2 linked regions of the Spartinivicinus marinus genome follow. The protein of the gene in region 1 interacts with the protein of each later gene in a pairwise test. Links are inferred from orthologs where the notes say so. Each region holds a gene or a part of one and is shown on either strand. Other genes may lie near its edges.

Evidence for each region.
Region 2: the proteins of OQE68_RS18945 (region 1) and hypB interact in binary tests that used the Escherichia coli proteins (3 or more experiments, as listed by UniProt). The link is inferred for Spartinivicinus marinus from one-to-one orthologs.

What each region holds. Positions count from the first base shown.
Region 1 is NZ_JAPJZK010000001.1:4,221,123-4,230,347, forward strand. What follows is about bases 3,943-6,752. They hold OQE68_RS18945 (FKBP-type peptidyl-prolyl cis-trans isomerase), read left to right. Parts: upstream 3,943-5,021; coding sequence 5,022-5,483; downstream 5,484-6,752. Other genes in these bases: OQE68_RS18940 (LasA N-terminal domain-containing protein), read right to left, coding at 3,943-4,108; OQE68_RS18950 (GGDEF domain-containing response regulator), read right to left, coding at 5,653-6,752. Also shown: OQE68_RS18930 (type 2 periplasmic-binding domain-containing protein), read left to right, coding at 379-1,416; OQE68_RS18935 (site-2 protease family protein), read left to right, coding at 1,686-2,327; more of OQE68_RS18940, read right to left, coding at 2,390-3,942; more of OQE68_RS18950, read right to left, coding at 6,753-7,404; OQE68_RS18955 (sensor histidine kinase), read right to left, coding at 7,476-8,174; OQE68_RS18960 (response regulator), read right to left, coding at 8,513-8,920; OQE68_RS18965 (sensor histidine kinase), read right to left, coding at 8,930-9,225. UniProt on the Escherichia coli protein: Folding helper with both chaperone and peptidyl-prolyl cis-trans isomerase (PPIase) activities. Chaperone activity prevents aggregation of unfolded or partially folded proteins and promotes their correct folding.
Region 2 is NZ_JAPJZK010000001.1:5,875,614-5,884,981, reverse strand. What follows is about bases 1-2,953. They hold hypB (hydrogenase nickel incorporation protein HypB), read left to right. Parts: upstream 1-1,063; coding sequence 1,064-1,843; downstream 1,844-2,953. Other genes in these bases: OQE68_RS26010 (FAD/NAD(P)-binding protein), read left to right, coding at 2,929-2,953; OQE68_RS26015 (4Fe-4S dicluster domain-containing protein), read left to right, coding at 1,836-2,939; OQE68_RS26025 (hydrogenase maturation nickel metallochaperone HypA/HybF), read left to right, coding at 738-1,064; hypE (hydrogenase expression/formation protein HypE), read left to right, coding at 1-715. In the rest of the region: more of OQE68_RS26010, read left to right, coding at 2,954-3,768; OQE68_RS26005 (NADH-quinone oxidoreductase subunit B family protein), read left to right, coding at 3,772-4,581; OQE68_RS26000 (Ni/Fe hydrogenase subunit alpha), read left to right, coding at 4,581-5,879; OQE68_RS25995 (calcium/sodium antiporter), read left to right, coding at 6,036-7,007; OQE68_RS25990 (DUF1842 domain-containing protein), read left to right, coding at 7,175-7,648; OQE68_RS25985 (cation-transporting P-type ATPase), read right to left, coding at 7,735-9,368. UniProt on the Escherichia coli protein: Involved in the maturation of [NiFe] hydrogenases. Required for nickel insertion into the metal center of the hydrogenase. Exhibits a low intrinsic GTPase activity, which is essential for nickel insertion.

The sequences.
Region 1 (9,225 bases):
CAGATGAGCTCTTTATAGTTCATTCGTAAGGTGATAAATAGTAAGTAGTTATATAAAAGGCACCTCTAATAATTGTTTACTGTCTCTGGCCTTTTAGTAAATTTGCAATCAAGGCGTTGGTTTGAAGGCATGTTGGTGGCCTCGCCCTTGTGCCCTAGGGGTATAAATAATCCTTCGCTGTGAGTCTATACCACTTTATTTTTACACCTAAAAATGATTCATGATGGGCATAGTATAGCTTTCACAAATAACTTCTAGGCTTTGTTATTTTTATGCACATTCCAACCACCTAGCATTTATCTCTAGGCAAGCTAAAGTTGTTGATAGATTACTGATAAATGTCTATTAAGCTGTTGCTTAAAGGCTGTAGTTGTAGTTATGGCTGTATTTAAGATGCTTGATATCAAATGGCAGTTTGTTAGCTGTATTATAAAAACTCTTTCTTTGAAAGTCCCTCCTCAGCGATTGTCTCTGGCTTTTATAATAAAGAGCCAGAGAGGTTCTATTAAGCGTTTAATGTATATTTTTCAAGGTTTTTGCTTTAGGTTAATCAGTACTCAGCTTAAATGGTGGAGCTTCTTATTATTCTTAGGGCTATCTGCGCACGCCACTTCCGAAAATATATACACTCACTTTCAAAAGCAAGTACGATTTCCTTATGAAGTAAAGTTATTTAAAATGGCGATAGAAAGGTTAGGGCTGGAGGTAAAGCTAAAAGAATTACCCGAAGAAATTAACTATGGCAGAGGCATGAAGCATTTGGAAAAAGGAATTGTCGACTTTGCTTTTTTTGCCACTAATGATGAGCTGGAGAAGCGATTTTTGCCTGTTAAGCTACCCATTCTCAATGGAATATTAGGTTTAAGGTTAAATCTTGTCCATAAAGACAGCATGCATGCTTTCAAGTATATTGAAACGTTAGATGATATAATTAAGCGGTTTAATGCTGGGTTTAATAATCACTGGCCAGATCATATAGTGTTAATTGAAAATAATATGCCTACGGTTTTTCATGCTAGTTATAAATCATTGTTTACAATGTTGGAAAATAAACGCTTTGACTATTTTCCAAGGGGTATTAATGAAGTGTGGACTGAACAAGAGGCAAATACTGACCATGCACCTAATATAATAGTTGATCAGCATATTGCATTTTTTTACCCATATCCGGTTTATTTCTTTGTTAATAAAGCGAATGTTAAACTTGCAGAAAGAATCGAAAAAGGACTTGTTTTAATGTTGTATGATGGATCGTTCAAAAAATGGTTTTTGGCGTACCATCAAAAGTTTCTCGAGCGTGCGAAGATTGATAAAAGAAAAATAATTTTTCTGAAAAACCCAAATTTACCTTCAGATTTTAATTACCAGCACTTTGATACCTCATGGTGGATGCCTGAAGAGCTCAAGCTTAAGTAGGAGCAGCCACTAGGCCATCAATGTTTAAAGAAATTATATCTAGACATAAAGTACTTGTTGCTCATTGTTTATTTAGAACAACTAAGTTTCTCTCTTCACGCCTAGATTAGCGCTTTTACAGACACAACAGTGACGGTTCAAATAGTGTTAACAGGCCCTAGATGCCCTTAATTGCTTATTTGCTAATGGAATCAACTGGAGGTAAGCTTGGTTCTTTGTGTATTACAGGGGAACTGTTGTTACCCTGTGCCCTAGGAGTTAGTCATAGAATGCTGCAATTACTCTATCAAGGTCAGATAGCCGCCTTTATCCTTCTACTTATTGCCATTGTGATGGCACTTACTTTTCATGAATATGGTCATGCGTTAACTGCCAAGTTATATGGGGATGATACTGCAGAGCGAATGGGGCGGTTAAACCTTAACCCTATGTCTCATATTGATCCGCTTGGGTTGTTGATGGTGGCAATTATTGGTTTTGGTTATGCCAAGCCAGTTATGACCAATCCTAGTAACTTTACCTCACGCTGGGCGAGCATGGTTGTTGCTGCCGCTGGGCCTGGTATGAACCTTTTGTTAGCAATCGTAACTATTAACCTGTTTGCTTTTGGGCGTAATCAAGGGTGGGACATATTTGAGGGGTCAGGGCCTGAGTTCTTTTTTGTTTATCTTGCAATCATTAACCTGGTATTGATGATATTTAACTTAATTCCATTAGGCCCTTTAGATGGCCACTATATTTTGCCTTATCTATTGCCTAAGCACTTGGCTATAAAGTACCAAGAATATAACAGTCGTTATGGTATTGGTGCATTATTGGTATTGATGGCTTTAAGTATTATGGGTGTGCCTATTTTTGATTTTATTTTTAACTTGGGCCTGACTATTTTACCTTATATCACTTTTGTATAACTTGCTGCGTTGTTCTGGCTAAGAGGGGCAACCCCTCTTAGCCTTTCAGTAAGAATAATCTATTAATTACGATACCCTGAATCATACTCTGCTTTTATACTCACCCCGGAGTAGTTAGTAAAAGCATGTACCATGACATGGTAGGTCCCAGCTGGGAAGCTGTTAAAGCTGCATGACTCCCTTTGTCTTACTTTGTATGGGCGGCATCCCCAGTAGTTAAAGCTTGGCTTTCTGTAGTATCTAACATACATGTCAGCATCGCCTCTATTGTTTTCCATTATAAATCTGAGGTTTTTAGCGCTTTGAGGGACTGTGAATGTGAAATAGTATTTGTGGCCCTTTCTAGCAGCTAAATTTGTCTTAGCTATTCCATTGCTTAGTTGATTACCATTGTCTGGGTTCGGGTTCGGGTTCGGGTTCGGGTTCGGGTTCGGGTTCGGGTTCGGATTGGGATTGGGATTGGGATTGGGATTGGGATTGGGATTGGGATTGGGATTGGGATTGGGATTGGGATTGGGATTCGGAGTAGTGTTTGCTACGCCTGTGTTATATAGCTTGTTCCAGGCACAGTACTTGTTGCCGTTTTTTTCTAACCAAAAGTAGTTGCAGTCTGAATCGTAGCTGTTTCTACCGGTATGGACCGTATAACCAGAGAGCTTAACACCATTTAAATGGAAGGATGAACCATTTCGTTTTAGCGAGAAGTGCTGGTGGGGGCCGGTAGAGCGGCCTCCATTACAGAGGGCTTGAGACTGGTTATTTGCATAGTTAGCAATTCGCTGATTGCGCGAAACCGTTTGACCAGTACGAACTTGAATGTTGCTCAAATGATAATAGGTGGTTGACCAGCCCCCCTCATGGACTATCTCTAACGAGCAGGATGAGTGCCTGACAGCTCTTCCGGGAGCGGCTGATACTACCCAGATATTAGACAGGTTATCCCCCCACCGGCCGCCATTATTCAAATCCAGTGATGATTGAGGGTAACTTCCACTACCTGTATTGGTATGACTGCCGCCAAAATACCAATAGCTACCCTTGGGGTAGGGCAGTTGCAAAAGGTTCGCAGGGGGGAGGTTCGCACGATTATAATATTCAGCTGCTTGTGGTTGCTCTGTTTGTGTGCGATCAGTAGGGAAGAGTCGCTGGTAAGTTTGGTAAAAACTGTTTAAGTCGGTTTGCTGATAGGCGGCAATAGCTTCTTGTTGATTGGATTGAGCTAGAGAGTCAGTTGTTTTATCTTTGGCAGCAGATAAAAGTGCTTCTATTGATGAGGCAAAAAATTCACTGTGTGCTGCATAGTTTGCAGTACCTTGTTCAGTAGCCTGGTGATGTAAGGCTTCTGTCTGATAATAATGAAGTTTGGCTAAACGAATGGCAACATCCCGAATTTGCGCTGAAAATCCTTTTTTATTGGATAGTTTTCCCAATGGTTTTTTCAATAGGTTAGGGTTTGCTGGTTGATTGCTTACAATGCCCGTTTGTTCTTCTAACAAGGTGATTAACACTTTAGGGCTGATTGTTGAGTAGCCACTCCAGTGAGAAAGGGTTTCTGCATAAGGTGATAAATGCGGGGCATTTTTATCGAGATAATCCTTAATATCAAAAAAAAGCATTTCTTCAGGCGTATAAATCAAGTGCGTTGCTTCAAAATTACTAGCCAATCTGCTGGTCTCGTTTGATTCATAACTTTCTGCATTTAATGAGGTGGTTGCTGAGCAGCTAATACATAAAATGCTAAATGAAAGTGCGCGTAAGGTTGGTTGAATCCGATTTATCATAGATTATTGTCCATAAGTTGCTTGTAAACAAAAACCAAATGGCTCTGTTAATAACTTTTACTTAAAAAAGTGGTTATACCCGTCGTGAATCATTTTTAGGTTTTGTTAGCATCATTCCTGACCACCATGGATGGTGGAAATGCTGTTAATACTGTTATTGCTAGCCTCACAGCTGTAGGCTAGCCCTAAAAACCACCGCATTGGGTATATTAGAAGTGCCCATAAGAGTGATGTGGTCATTAGCAGTTAACATAACTGCAAGAGAATATTGCACCTGAATAAATGTATTACTATGAGGCTGTTCAACTTATTTAATGAAATTTATCAAGTGTTAAGTGAATTTAATAAAGGCGTGAATATTGATTGAGTATTTTGAAATGATCGATCTTTAATGTTATATAAATAGAGTAAAGGCCTTCTCTAATATACAAATAATTTTGCTTCTATATAATTTTAATCTGATATATTTTTATCACGATGTATAAATTAGTTTCCTGTAGAAGAGTTGGTTGAAACACACTATGCACACAATAGTTCTGTATAAACAAAAAGCAACTAACCGGATGGATTTAATTCATTGGACGCCTGTAGTAATTGTTTGATTATTGCCCAATACAAGCCTGAAATTGAGAATTATCTAATATCTGTTAGACTAGCTATTGAGCGGAAAGGCTTTTATGGTGTCATAAGTAACTCACTGATCCCTATCCTTGATTTCCTTTTGTCTTCATAAAATCCCTCAACCTGCTGTAAAACCCTGGGATTTGTGGTGGTCCTGCGTTTATTAGACATTTTTTATAACGCCAGGTGTTAGAACGTTTGATGTAAGAGCGTTTGGTGTAAGAAAGCATGTCAATTAAGGCAGCTGACAATGCATTACCAGTGAATTTTTATGAATAACTGAGGAATAACTATGTTGATTGGCGACAAGTGTGTAGTGAGCATTGAATATACGTTAAAGGATAATGATGGCACAGTAATTGACCAGTCTGCAGAAGACCAGCCTCTTGCTTACCTTCACGGGTTTGGCAACATTATTCCTGGCTTAGAGCAGGAGTTAGTGGGCAAAGTGGCAGGTGATAGCTTTCAAGTAACGGTTAGTCCAGAAGATGCTTATGGAGAGCGGGTAGAACAATTGGTACAACAAGTGCCTTTGGCCACGTTTCCTGAGCCAGAGAAGTTAGAAGTAGGGATGCGTTTTACTGCTCAAACAGAACAAGGCGATATTCCAGTGGTTATTACCGCCATAGACAATGGCGAAGCATCGGTTGATGCAAACCATCCTTTAGCTGGAGTGACCTTACATTTTGAAGGTAAAGTGATTGATGTGCGCGATGCTACAGAAGAAGAGCTAGAGCATGGTCACGCTCACTAGTTAGGTGAGTTATCTATATCTGGTAATGTAAAAATATATAGAAGGCTTCTTGCGCATGACAATGGAGGCCTTTTTTATGGTTAGCTTATATATCCATCGCAAGAAATTTTTAGGTGCTTTTTTTAGCTAAAAATTATAATAACTTCAAACGATAAGCTTTCATAAAAGACTAAAAGCCATTAATTTGAACTTTATTTTGGCTTTTATCGGACTTAATATCAGCAAAGCTTTCTTTTAAATTATGAGCTGAAATAGGCTTACTCAGGTGAAATCCTTGAACCTCATCACAGCCAATTTTTACGAGTATTTCAAGCTCTTCTTGATGTTCTACTCCTTCTGCTACAACAGTTAAATCTAAATGCCTTGCCATTGAAATGATAGCATCAGTTAATGCAAAATTTTTGGCATCCTTATGCAGGTTATTAATTAAACTTCTATCGATTTTAATTTTATCGAAAGGTAGATTTTTTAAATGAGTAATTGACGAAAAACCAGTGCCATAGTCATCTAGGGCAATTTGTATACCATACTGTTTGATTTTATTTAGTGCTGTCTCACAAACTTTAAGGTTTTGAATAACTTGGCGCTCGGTAATTTCAATGCATAGCATTTCGGGAGGTAGGTTTACTTCTTTAATAGTATTAATCAAATTATTAAAAAATGTAGGATTGGTAAATTGGCGAGCAGCCACATTAATGGACACACTAATGAATGGTAAGTATTTTCCATTCAGTTGTTTAATAAGCTTAGAAGCCTCACGTATAACATAGCAACAAAGTGTGCTTCCATAAACTGAGTTTTCTGCTATGTTAATAAATTCCTCTGGAGGAATATACCCTAATTCACTGTTATTCCATCGAATTAATGCTTCTACACCAGAGCAGTCACCTGTTAAACAATTGATTATTGGCTGGTAGACTACAGAAAACTCCTTTCTTCGAAGGCCTGATGGGAGTAAGCTAGCAATTTTTATATTCCTGTTATTTAGGTTATCAAGCCTTTTGCTGTAAAAGCAGGCAAAATGATCACTGTTGTGCTTAGCTTCATACATAGCAATATCGGCATGTTTAACCAACTCCTGAACTGTTTGGCTATCAGGATAAACGGCAATACCAATACTAATAGTAACGTCAATATTAAATTGACCAATTTTAATGGGGAGAGTAGAAACTGCTTCGTTGATTCGTTTAGCAATAGGATAGGCTTGTACTTCAGCATGTAAGTGCTCGGCAATAATGGCAAACTCATCACCGCTAAGTCTGAATAGCATGTCTTCTTTTCTAAGTGCTTTGGTTACTTTAATTCCAAGTTCTTTTAAAACCTGGTCGCCAGCAGTATGCCCATAAGTATCATTAATACATTTAAAACCATTAATATCAAAATACAAAACTGCCATTACCGTATTTTGGCGTTTTGCTAAGTTAAGAGCACGTTTACAAAAATCAAAGAAATATATACGGTTGGGTAAGCTTGTTAAGGAGTCTTTTCTGACAATAGATTTTAATAGTTCATTTTGGTTTGCTTGGTTTTTGAGGGCTTTTTTAAGTTCTAGTTGAATTTCTTTTCGCTCCTTTGCGTATCTTAATGATCTCATCAGAATAGATGGTGTGACTTCATTTTTACATAAGTAATCTTGAACACCTAGGCGAATTAATTTCAGTGGCAAGGAATGGTCTTCTGAACCCGTGAGAATAACTACGGGCAATTCAGGAGTGATTTTTTCAATAGTCTTTATAATGTTTTCAAAATTATCGATATCGGGTAAATGTAAGTCCAATAGAACTGCTGTATAGTGATTACCTTTCAGTTTATTTAGAGTCTCGCTATATGTGTCAACTGTATCAATTGATATATAATTATTAGAAGCCCTTTCAATCATGGTTTTGAATAACAAAGCATCACTTGGGTTATCTTCAACCATTAATATTTTGCTATTTGGCTCATAACAATTTAAGATGAACTCTTTCATAGCCCCCTCTACTTGTTAGGTTGTTAGGCTAAAAACCGGCTAGGAAAGGTGCAGTTTACAAGCAATCCACCTAGCATTGATTGATCAAATTTAATAGAGCCATCATACATATTGATAATTTGTTGGCAGTAAGCTAACCCCATACCATCACCAGGGTATATTTTTTCACTATGTAGTCGAGAAAAAATACGTGTAATAATATCGTAGTCTTGTTTTTTAATACCAATACCATTATCGGCAATGAGTAATGACCAACAATCTTTTGTCTGAATAGTTGATACTTCAATGATAGGTTTCTTATCTTTATATTGAAACTTAAATGCATTGTCGAGGAGGGCTGTTAATAGCTTATCCCACAACTGTTCGATTCCTTTAATAGTAGGTAGCTTTGTTATTTTTAGGGTAGGTGTTATCTGATTTGAATAATAATTATTAAAATATTTGTTTTTTGTTAATATTTTATCTATTAATTGATTTAAGTTGACTTCAATGGGAGGATAATCAGTTGATGTGATTTGGGAGTAAGTTACAATACTATTTAGCATTACTTTTGCTTTAATAGCATTTTCTTTTATCATTAAAAGCCACTGAAGGCCTTGTTCGTCAAGCTTATCTTGATAGGTTTCTACTAAAATAGTTGAGAAACCATCTAAGCCTCGTAGAGGGGCACTTAAGTCATGAGCGATTGAATAGATTGTTTTACTGTATTCGTCACTGTTCATGCTTTTAATATAGCCCCTTCCTAGGGTAAAGTTTGGCTGGGTTTAATATAAGTTAATGATGGTGATATAAAAAATGACTTCATCGTATAGTTGAAAGTCATTGCCAAACATTGCAACTCATCCATCCATGGCTGATTGATAAGAGCTAAAGAACAAAGTATTTATTATTCTATAAATATATTAGAAACTGTAGCTGCGATTAGAGTGGGGTTAAAGAAATAAATGGAAATAAGTAATAGAGCAGCATAAACGAATGCTTATTTGACTAGCCTGAATATTTCAGTCGACTATATGTGAAATATTGATATACCCGGGTGTGAATGACTTTTTATAGGGAATTATAGGAAATACTGTTTTATAATTCTATCTAATATGGCCTGAGTCAGAGGTTTTGTATAAAATTCAGTGATATGATCTATTGAATTTGATTTTTCTTTGTCATCTGGGTTAAGCGATGTCGTTAACATAACAATCACGACTTTTGCCTTTTGTTCTGAAGGAAGGCTTTCATACTCTTCTAGAAACTCCCAACCGTTCATCCTTGGCATGTTGATATCAAGAAAAATAAGACAAGGCTGAGGATGGTTATTACCTTGCTTTGATTTTAAGTACTCTAAGGCATCTGTTGCGGAGGTCATTGCGATGACACTTTCGGTGATACCTGATTTTTTAATTATTAATTCATGTAGGAAGTTGTCTGCTTCATTGTCATCAATTAGTAGTATTTTTTTTAATATTTTATTCATATGACTATTTCAACTTGGTATTGTAAAAAAGAAGGTGCTACCTTCATTGAGTTTTGAATCAACCCAAATTTGACCTTTATGTAAGTCTACAACTTTTTTGCAATAAGCTAAACCTATACCTATCCCTTCATATTCATTTTTTTTATGAAGACGTTGAAAGACAACAAAAATTTTGTTTTTTAAGTTGTCCTCAATGCCTATTCCATTGTCTTGAACAACAAATAACCAATAGTTTTTTTCCTTGTGGGCAAATATCTCTACTTTAGGCTGGGTGTTACTTTTTTGAAACTTAATTGCATTGCAAA
Region 2 (9,368 bases), 1.7 Mb from region 1 along the record:
AGGGATTGAGTTCAAACTGCTGGAATCCATTGTCAGCTCTATGGCCAAAACGGCTCAACAGGCTGGGGTGAGGATAGTCACTGGGGATACTAAGGTAGTCGAGCGGGGGATGGCCGATCAGCTGTTTATTAATACCTCCGGGGTGGGGGTTATACCCAGTAGAATTCAGGTAAAGGTTAGTGCTGCACAACCAGGAGACAAAATCCTGGTCAATGGTTTTATAGGCGATCATGGTGCCGCAGTGATGTTAGCCAGAGAAAACCTGGGGCTTTACAGTGACCTTCGCAGCGATTGCGCCCCGTTATCTTTATTGATTCACCCCCTATTAGCCCAATGCCCACAAATTCGCTGTATGCGTGATGCCACCCGTGGTGGCTTGGGCGTGGTACTGAATGAAATTGCCAAAGCCTCCCAAGTGACCATTGAGCTGTTTGAGCCTGAACTACCCATTCGTCCCCAAACCCAAGCTATCTGTGAAATTCTTGGCTTAGAGCCACTGTTTCTTGCCAATGAGGGAATGGCTGCCTTTGTAGTGCCAGCTCAGCAGGTGGAGCAAGCCCTCCAGCTCATGCAGTCCCATCCCTTGGGGCAACAAGCCAAAGTGGTTGGCCAAGTTACCGAGACTTCGCAGGGGATGGTTTATTTATCGACTGCCTATGGCGGAAAACGAATGTTGGAAACACCCTATGGCGTGCAGTTACCACGAATTTGTTAACTACTCTTAATCATCACAGGCTATGCACGAACTCTCCATTATTCAGGCACTACTCCAACAGGTCAGGCCCTATACCGATAAAAGCATCCGCAGAATCTGTATTGAGGTAGGTGGGCTGAGTTGCGTGGATCCTGACCGGTTGCAGTTCTGTTTTGAGATGGTGAAAGAAGAAGCCGCTTTAGCCAAAACTGACTTGGTTATCGACAACCCCGGTGGTCAGGCCAGGTGTAATAATTGTCAGAAATTGTTTGAACTAGTCAGGCTGGGCTTACCGTGCCCCTGTGGTAGTTATAACTATACTTTGATCTCAGGACAGCAATTAACTCTCACTGAAATCGAGTTCGCCTAATGTGTAATCACTGTGGATGCTCAAGCGAAAAAGCCCTGTTAACAGCGCCGGGCACGGATAGCCAACACCATCACCTGCATTTTGATGCTCATAGCCTTCAATTACAGCAATCTTTATTGGCAGGAAACGAAGCCATTGCTGAACAAAACCGGCAGTGGCTGGTTAACCAAAATATCACCTGTATTAATCTGATGGGGACGCCAGGCGCTGGCAAAACTCAATTACTAGAAGCTACCTTAGCTGATCTGGCTGAGGGATTACCTGAAGTTGCGGTGTTGGAAGGGGATCAGCAAACCCTCAATGATGCTAGGCGTATCCAAGCGATGGGAGGCAAGGCTCTGCAGATTAACACGGGTACTGGCTGTCATTTGGATGCGGAAATGATCAAAGCAGGGTTAGCAGCCCTGTCACCAGTAGCAGGAAGCCTGGTGTTTATTGAGAATGTCGGTAACTTGGTCTGCCCTGCGTTGTTTGACCTGGGTGAGCAGCGCCGAGTAGCGATGATGGCCGTCACTGATGGTGATGATAAGCCGGAAAAATACCCTCATCTGTTTAGCAGTTGTGAGTTGGTGATTATCAATAAAGCGGATTTACTGCCTTACCTGGAGTTTGACCTGACCAAAGTCAAACAAGCAATTAGCCAGTTAAATCCCCAGGCAGAAATTTTTTTACTATCAGCGAAAACTGGAGAGGGATTCGTTGACTGGGAACACTGGTTAACCACCAGCAAAGCCGTTTCCCAGGCCACAGCGTCAGCCACGCATCAGCCCCATGGATAAAGGCTTTTTACCACGGCAACAATTTCCAGAGCTGTATCAAGCGCTAAGAAAAGCGGGTTATGAGGTCATTGGGCCAACAGTCAAGGATGGTGCCATTGTCTTTTCGCCATTAGCGGGTTTTGAGCAACTGCCATTGGGCTGGCAGGAGCAAGTATCGCCAGGACGCTATCAACTGGAACAGACTGCCGGCCAGCGCTGTTTTTACTGGAACACAGGCCCTCAAGCACTTAAGCCTTGGCTGTTTAAGCCAGAACAGCACCTATGGCAGGCAGAACAAACCACAGAGGGTCTATGTTTTCGCCAAACGCCCGAGCAAGCTCAGCCAAGGGCATTTATTGGCCTGCGTGGTTGTGATCTGGCAGCGCTGAAAATTCATGATCAGCACTTTCTCAACGGGTTATTTCCTGACCCATATTATCAAACACAGCGACAGCAACTATTTATCATTGCTGTTAATTGCGCCCGCAGTGCCAGTACCTGTTTTTGTGTCTCCACCGGTGATGGGCCTGCCGCTACCTTTGGTTTTGATATTTTGCTGGATGAGTTGGAAACCGGCTTTTTAGTGGCGAGTGGCAGTGATCAAGGAGAGGTAATCGTTCAGCAGTTACCGCTGGCCAAAGCCAAAACAAAGCAGCTATCCGAGGCAAAACAACAGCTTCAAGCGGCCACCTACCAGCAGCGAACCATGCCCGATGAACAACAACTACTGAAACTGGTAAACAGGCTAGATCACCCACAATGGCAGGATGTAGCAGAGCGCTGCCTGGCTTGTGGCAATTGCACGCTGGTCTGTCCCACTTGTTTTTGCTCTAAGCAGGAGTCACACAGTGATGTTAAAGGGCAGCAGGCTGAGCAAGTGCGACTATGGGATTCCTGTTTCAGCGAGCAGCATAGTTACATTGTCGGTAAAGTTTTTCGCCCGGAAATCAGTCAGCGTTACCGCCAGTGGTTAACCCACAAGCTGGCTACTTGGCAACAGCAGTTTGAACGCAGTGGCTGCGTGGGCTGTGGTCGCTGTATTAGCTGGTGCCCAGTGGGGATTGATCTGGTAGAAGAAGCTCAGGCTTTGTTAAAGGATGAGGTCGATGATGACTGAATTCTTACCTAAAGGGCTGCAACTACCCATAGTGGCAACATTGGCAGATAAACAGCAGGAGTCACCGGGTATTTACACCTTGCACCTGGCACTGGAGACGAACTCATCGTTTGATTTTGCCTTTGGCCAGTTCAATATGCTGTATTTGTTTGGGCTAGGGGAAGTGCCTATCTCTATTATGGGCTGGCAGCAAGATTTGCTGCTGCACACTATCCGAGCCGTTGGTCGGGTTACCCAGCCACTGGTGGCGTTGGATATTGGTGCCCAACTAGGCTTGCGGGGACCATTTGGTCAGGGCTGGCCATTACACCAACTGGAAGGCCAGGACTTAGTGTTCATTACTGCTGGATTAGGCTGCGCACCAGTGGTTGCAGCAATCAATTATGCCGTTGAGAATCGTAGCAAGTATGGCAGGATCGTGATACTGCAAGGGGTGAAGCACCATAACGATTTGTTGTGGCAGCCCCAGTATGAACGCTGGCGTGACTTGGGTGATTGCCAGGTATTACTGGCAGCCAGTGAAGAGAAAAAACGCAAGTATCACTGGCGGTTAGGCATGGTGACCGAGTTATTAGCACTGGCGCAGTTTGACGCTAACTATTGTGCCGTGCTGATGTGTGGTCCTGAGATTATGATGCTGGCGGCCCTGAAACAATTAGCTAAACATCAGGTTCACGATAAATCAGTTTATTTGAGCCTGGAGCGGAATTTCCAGTGTGGTCATGGTTCTTGTGGTCATTGTCAGTTAGGGCCTTATTTCGTCTGTAAAGATGGTCCTGTGTTTCACTATCCACAGATTAAGTCTTGGTTTGGCCTGGCAGGAGTTTAGGGAATGAACCAGCAAGCGAACCCAACCAAGCTGACCGTGGCCCTTCATAAACTGACATCTTGTTCAGGCTGTCAGCTGGCTTTTCTTAATCAAGGGGCCACTTTGCTAGAACTAGTGGAGCTGGTTGAGTTTAAGCACTTTATCGAAGCAGGCCTGAACCACCCAGATGAAAAAGTGGACCTGGCATTTGTGGAAGGTAGTGTCTCCACTCCCGAAGATTTAAAGCGTGCCCAACAGATTCGTCAGAACAGCAAACTAGTGGTCAGTATCGGTGCCTGTGCTACCAGTGGTGGGGTGCAGGCATTACGGAATATGGCTGATGGCAATGCCTGGATGCAAGCGGTGTATACCCGCCCTGACTTTATCGCCACGTTAGGGACCTCAACCGGGGTGGCTGAGCATATTAAAGTGGATTTTGAGCTGTGGGGTTGCCCCATTACTGTCAGGCAAGTGAATCATTTTATTCGTCAGCTGTTATTTGGCGCTAAACCCCGGCCGGAGGCTGAAAAGCTTTGTATGGCATGTAAGCGCCACCAGCTAGTCTGTGTCATGGTCACCCAACAGGCTCCTTGTTTAGGGCCGGTGGTGCGCACAGGGTGTGGGGCGTTATGTCCGGCTTTTGGGCGAGCCTGTTATGGTTGTTTTGGCCCTTCAGAGCAGCCCAATTGCCATAGCCTGGCCAATCGATTTGCCGGGCTGGGTTTAGTCCCACGAGAAATTGCCCAGCGTTTTGCCTCAATCCACAGCCATAGCAACCCCTTTCGGGAAGAAAGCCACCATTGGCAGGCGATTGAGGTTAAGGAAATTGAGTAATGGCTAAGCAGCGTAAGATTGCTTTAAAAGTCCCTTTTGTCACCCGCCTAGAGGGGGAAGGGGCGTTAGAGCTATCCGCCAAAGGGGATACAATTGATAAGCTACACCTGAAAATTTTTGAGCCCCCCCGGTTATTTGAAAAGTTTCTGGAAGGTAAGTCCTATCAGGATGTGCCTGACCTGAATGCTCGCATCTGTGGGATTTGCCCGATGGCTTATCAGCTCACTTCCATTCAAGCCATTGAAGACTTATTTAATATTCAATTGCCTGATCATTTAATCCAGCTCAGACGACTAATGAATCTGGGAGAATGGATTCAAAGCCACTCCCTGCATATTCACTTTTTAGCTGTTCCTGATTTTTTAGGGTTTGAGAGCGCCTTAAGCATGGCTAAGCAGCATCCGCAGGTCTTGCAACGGGGCATGCAAATCCAGGAAACCGGCAATGCCTTGATGACTTTGTTAGGGGGCCGCTCAGTACACCCAGTGGGTTTACAGGTAGGGGGCTTTGGTCGGTTGCCTGAGCCGGCAAACTGGGATGCAGCCAGGCAACAAGTGGATCAAGCCTTACCAGCTGCAGTAGCGTTATTACGCTGGACAGCCAGCTTACCATTGCTGGACTACAGCCATGACTTTATTTGGGTCAGCTTAAAACATTCTGAGATTTATCCCATTAATGGCGGGGATATTACTACCAGTAATGGTTTAACGTTAAATTATTGGCAATATCCTGATCATTTTAAAGAACATCAGGTGCGGCATTCGACCGCCTTTTATTCATTGCTGGACGGTAAGGATTATTTAGTCGGTCCATTAGCCCGATTAAATAATAATGTTGCTATTTTGCCTGGTCCCATAAAAAAGCTAGTTAATGATATTGGTCTGGTGTTTCCCAACCAAAATATGTTTACCAGCATTCAGGCTCGGGCAGTAGAGATTCTTTTAGCGTTAACTGAAGCACAACAACTATTGGCTGAGCCCTGTCCAACAGGAGATGCCCATCTGCCAGTGACACCACAAGCTGGGGAATGTTGTTATTGTACAGAAGCCCCAAGAGGAATGATCTACCATCACTACCAGCTAGACGACGAGGGGCGAGTAATTAATTGTACAATTATCCCGCCCACTAGTCAGAACCAAGCCCGGATAGAGCAGGATTTAAAATATTCTGTCAAAAAATTTGGCTTACATAACAGTGATGACGCGCTGAAGTTTTTCTGTGAAAGAGTCATCCGCAATTATGATCCTTGTATTTCCTGCTCGACCCATTTTTTGGATTTTAATATCGTGCGTGGATAACGCTAATTTTTTTTAGCAAAATTTCTGTATCCGTCTGCATGAAATTAACAACATTGATCTGGACCAAACCATTATTGCGGTTTCTTGTGCATTCTATGTTGGTGGGCTCCTATGCTTTAAGCTACAGAAGCTGTCTAAGTTAGATAGAATTACTTTATGAGTGGAAATTTTTTAAGTAATGCGCCGGTTTGGCTCAATGCTTTAATTGTATTGGTAACCATGCTGTTGATTGCCAAAGGTGCGCAATGGGTGGTGGTTTCTGCCTCACAATTGGCCAAGTTGCTGGGTTTATCAGAGTTGGTGATTGGTTTAACTGTGGTTGCTATGGGCACTTCTGCACCGGAATTTGCTGTGACACTGATTGCTGGGCTGAAAGGCCATGGCAATATTTCTGTTGGCAATATTGTTGGTTCCAATATTTTTAACTTGGGTTTTATTTTGGGTGGTTGTGCGCTGGTTAAAGCCATTCCCACCAGTAACAAACTGGTGTGGCGGGATGGCATGGTATTATTCGCTGCGACGGTGTTTCTTTCTATAGTTGTGGGGGTTGATCTACACCTGGGGCGCCTTGAAGGGGCTTTGATGTTTACCGGGCTGGTTCTTTACATCATTTATTTATTATATCAACGTGATGACTCATTAGTACCAGAGGCTGTATCATCAGTTGCTAATCACCCTCTCTTTAAGCAATGCCTGATGCTGGGGGGAGGGTTGGTGATGATTCTAGCCAGCTCTCATTTGATGGTGGATGCAGCAGTTTCAATTGCCACTGATTTTGGTGTCAGTCAGTGGGTAATTGCCGTCACCATTGTTGCAGCTGGTACTTCTGCACCGGAAATTGCTACCAGCCTGACAGGTGTTCTCAAAGGGCATTATTCACTCAGTGCCGGCAATCTCATTGGCAGTGATCTGTTCAATCTGCTTGGGGTGTTGGGGCTAGCGGGGATGTTACAGCCAGTGACAACTGATCCAATGGCTCGCATCTCATTATTAGCAGTTACCGCCATGGTGATAGTGACCGTATTCTTTATGCGCACTGGCTGGCGAATCTCCCGTTTGGAAGGCGGCTTATTAGTGGCATTTGGTCTAGTCCGCTGGGGATTTGATTTCACCTCGTGGATGGCTTAAGAAGCTGAGAACAAGTCAAAATATTAAATTTTTGTAATCAATGGTATTTATCGGATTTTAATCTACACTCACTCGCGTATCTTCTTCGAATAAAAAACTTGCAAGGCGAAGTTGATGGAATAACACACTGATAATTTCTAATACCAAATATACAAAAAGGATTTATTATGTCTCAAGTTAATTCTGAAATTGGTTTATTCCCTGTCCATTATTTAGTTCAACCAAAAGTAGATGGCAAACCTTTGCTAGGCGCGCCAGTACTTAACTTAAATTTATTGGTAAATGCACCAGCTGGAACAATATGCGGTGTTGCACATGTTTTTCAAGCGATCAGCCCACCTTTAAACGTTTTTTCTAACGTCCATGGCACTTGGTCATACATGGCCACTATGTCATCGACTCATATTTTGTTGGTAGCAGAAGGCCAGGGCCCAACAGAAATAATCATTCACGGACAACCACAACTAGTAGAAAACCTACGTTTACGAGCATCACTTGAAAAAGACTGGCAATCAGGCGTATGTAACTACGAATTCCTTTATGAAGGTCAGTGGCACAAAGTAGAAGGCGCTAGTGTCAGTATTGAAGAGTTTGACCAAAACACTGTGTTAGATAAGTTACAAACAGCAATCGAAGCGTAGTCGATACAAATAAAGTTGCAAAAAATCCCGCAAAGGAGGGACCTCCCCTTTGCGGGAAGCATAATCAAGCAATATTAGTTATTAAATTAGGGCACTATTGTTAAGGTAAACCTGCGCAATAAATATTTTTCGATTTCAATAATGATAAAAAACAGTAAGGTACTACTAATAATATGCAGCCAACTGATTAATGTCAGCCCACTGGTTTGAAATAAATATTGAAAATAACTGCTGTAAGTAAATGCCATTTGCAGCAGGAATAGAATACCGATGGCATACCATAAATAAATATTGCTAGTTAAACTGCTCCATGACAAGGCATGACGCTGCATCACACGCGTATTAAGCAAATAAAAAATTTCACAAAAGACCAGTACATTAACTGCTATCGTACGGGATTCATTTAAACCATGCCCGGTTTGGTTATACCACAGATACATACCAAAGCTGGTTACTACCATTAATATTGAAACAAAACAGGTTCTCCAAATCAGCAATTTTGATAGCAGAGGAGCATCAGGTTTTCTTGGAGGGCGTTTCATTACATCAGATTCTGCTGGCTCAAAACCTAAGGTCATGGCTAGGGTAACGGCGGTGACCATATTAATCCATAGAATTTGTACTGGCGTAATGGGTAGTACTACACCCAAGGCGATAGCAGCCAAAATACTTAACGCTTCTCCGCCACTGGTAGGTAGTATAAACATAATGGCTTTTTTCAAATTGTCATATACCACCCGGCCTTCTTCGACCGCATCGACAATAGAGGCAAAATTATCATCTGCTAATACCACGCGTGACGCCTGCTTAGCTGCCTCAGTGCCTTTACACCCCATGGCAATGCCCACTTCAGCTCGCTTTAATGCAGGGGCATCATTGACCCCATCACCCGTCATCGCTACCACATGGCCTTGGGCCTGCAACGCTTGCACCAGTTTTAATTTATGCTCCGGACTGGTACGGGCAAATACGTCCCGCTCATGAGCAAGTTGCTGTAATGCCTGGTCAGATAACTGTTCTAAATCGCTGCCAGTCACTGGATCCGTATCAAGCCCAATCTGCATTTGCCGGCCAATTGCAGCAGCAGTGGCAGTATGATCGCCAGTGATCATTTTAACCTGGATTCCCGCTGACTGGGCCATAGCTACAGCACGAATAGCTTCTGGGCGAGGAGGGTCGACCATGCCTACCAGCCCCACCATAGTCAGTCCTTGGCTGATATCATCTAGGGCTAACGCAGAGGGCTTGGTCGTAAAGTTCAAATAGGCGATTGCTAATACACGTTTACCATTACTGGCCAGTTCATTGGCCTGATTTAACCACCAGTCTGGCTCAAAGGGTTGATCCTCACCATTCAAGCGTTGTTGGTTGCACATCTCTATGATCTGTTCTGGAGCCCCTTTGACGATTGCAAAATAGTGCCCGTGATGATCATGGTGAAGAGTGGCCATAAACCGATATTCCGATGCAAAGGGGATTTCATCCAAGCGAGGCTTTTCAGCTTTTTCCGTATCACTGATCAGTCCATATTTATAAGCGAGGGTAATTAAGGCTGCTTCGGTAGGGTCACCACTGATTTGCCAATGCTGGTTGTTCTGCTGCAAAGTGGCATCATTACAAAGCAGGCAGGCGCTCATCATTAAATCTAAGTCAGGGTAAGCCCCCCCATTAACCTGAACACCACTTTGACCAATATTCCCCTTTGGCTCATAACCGACCC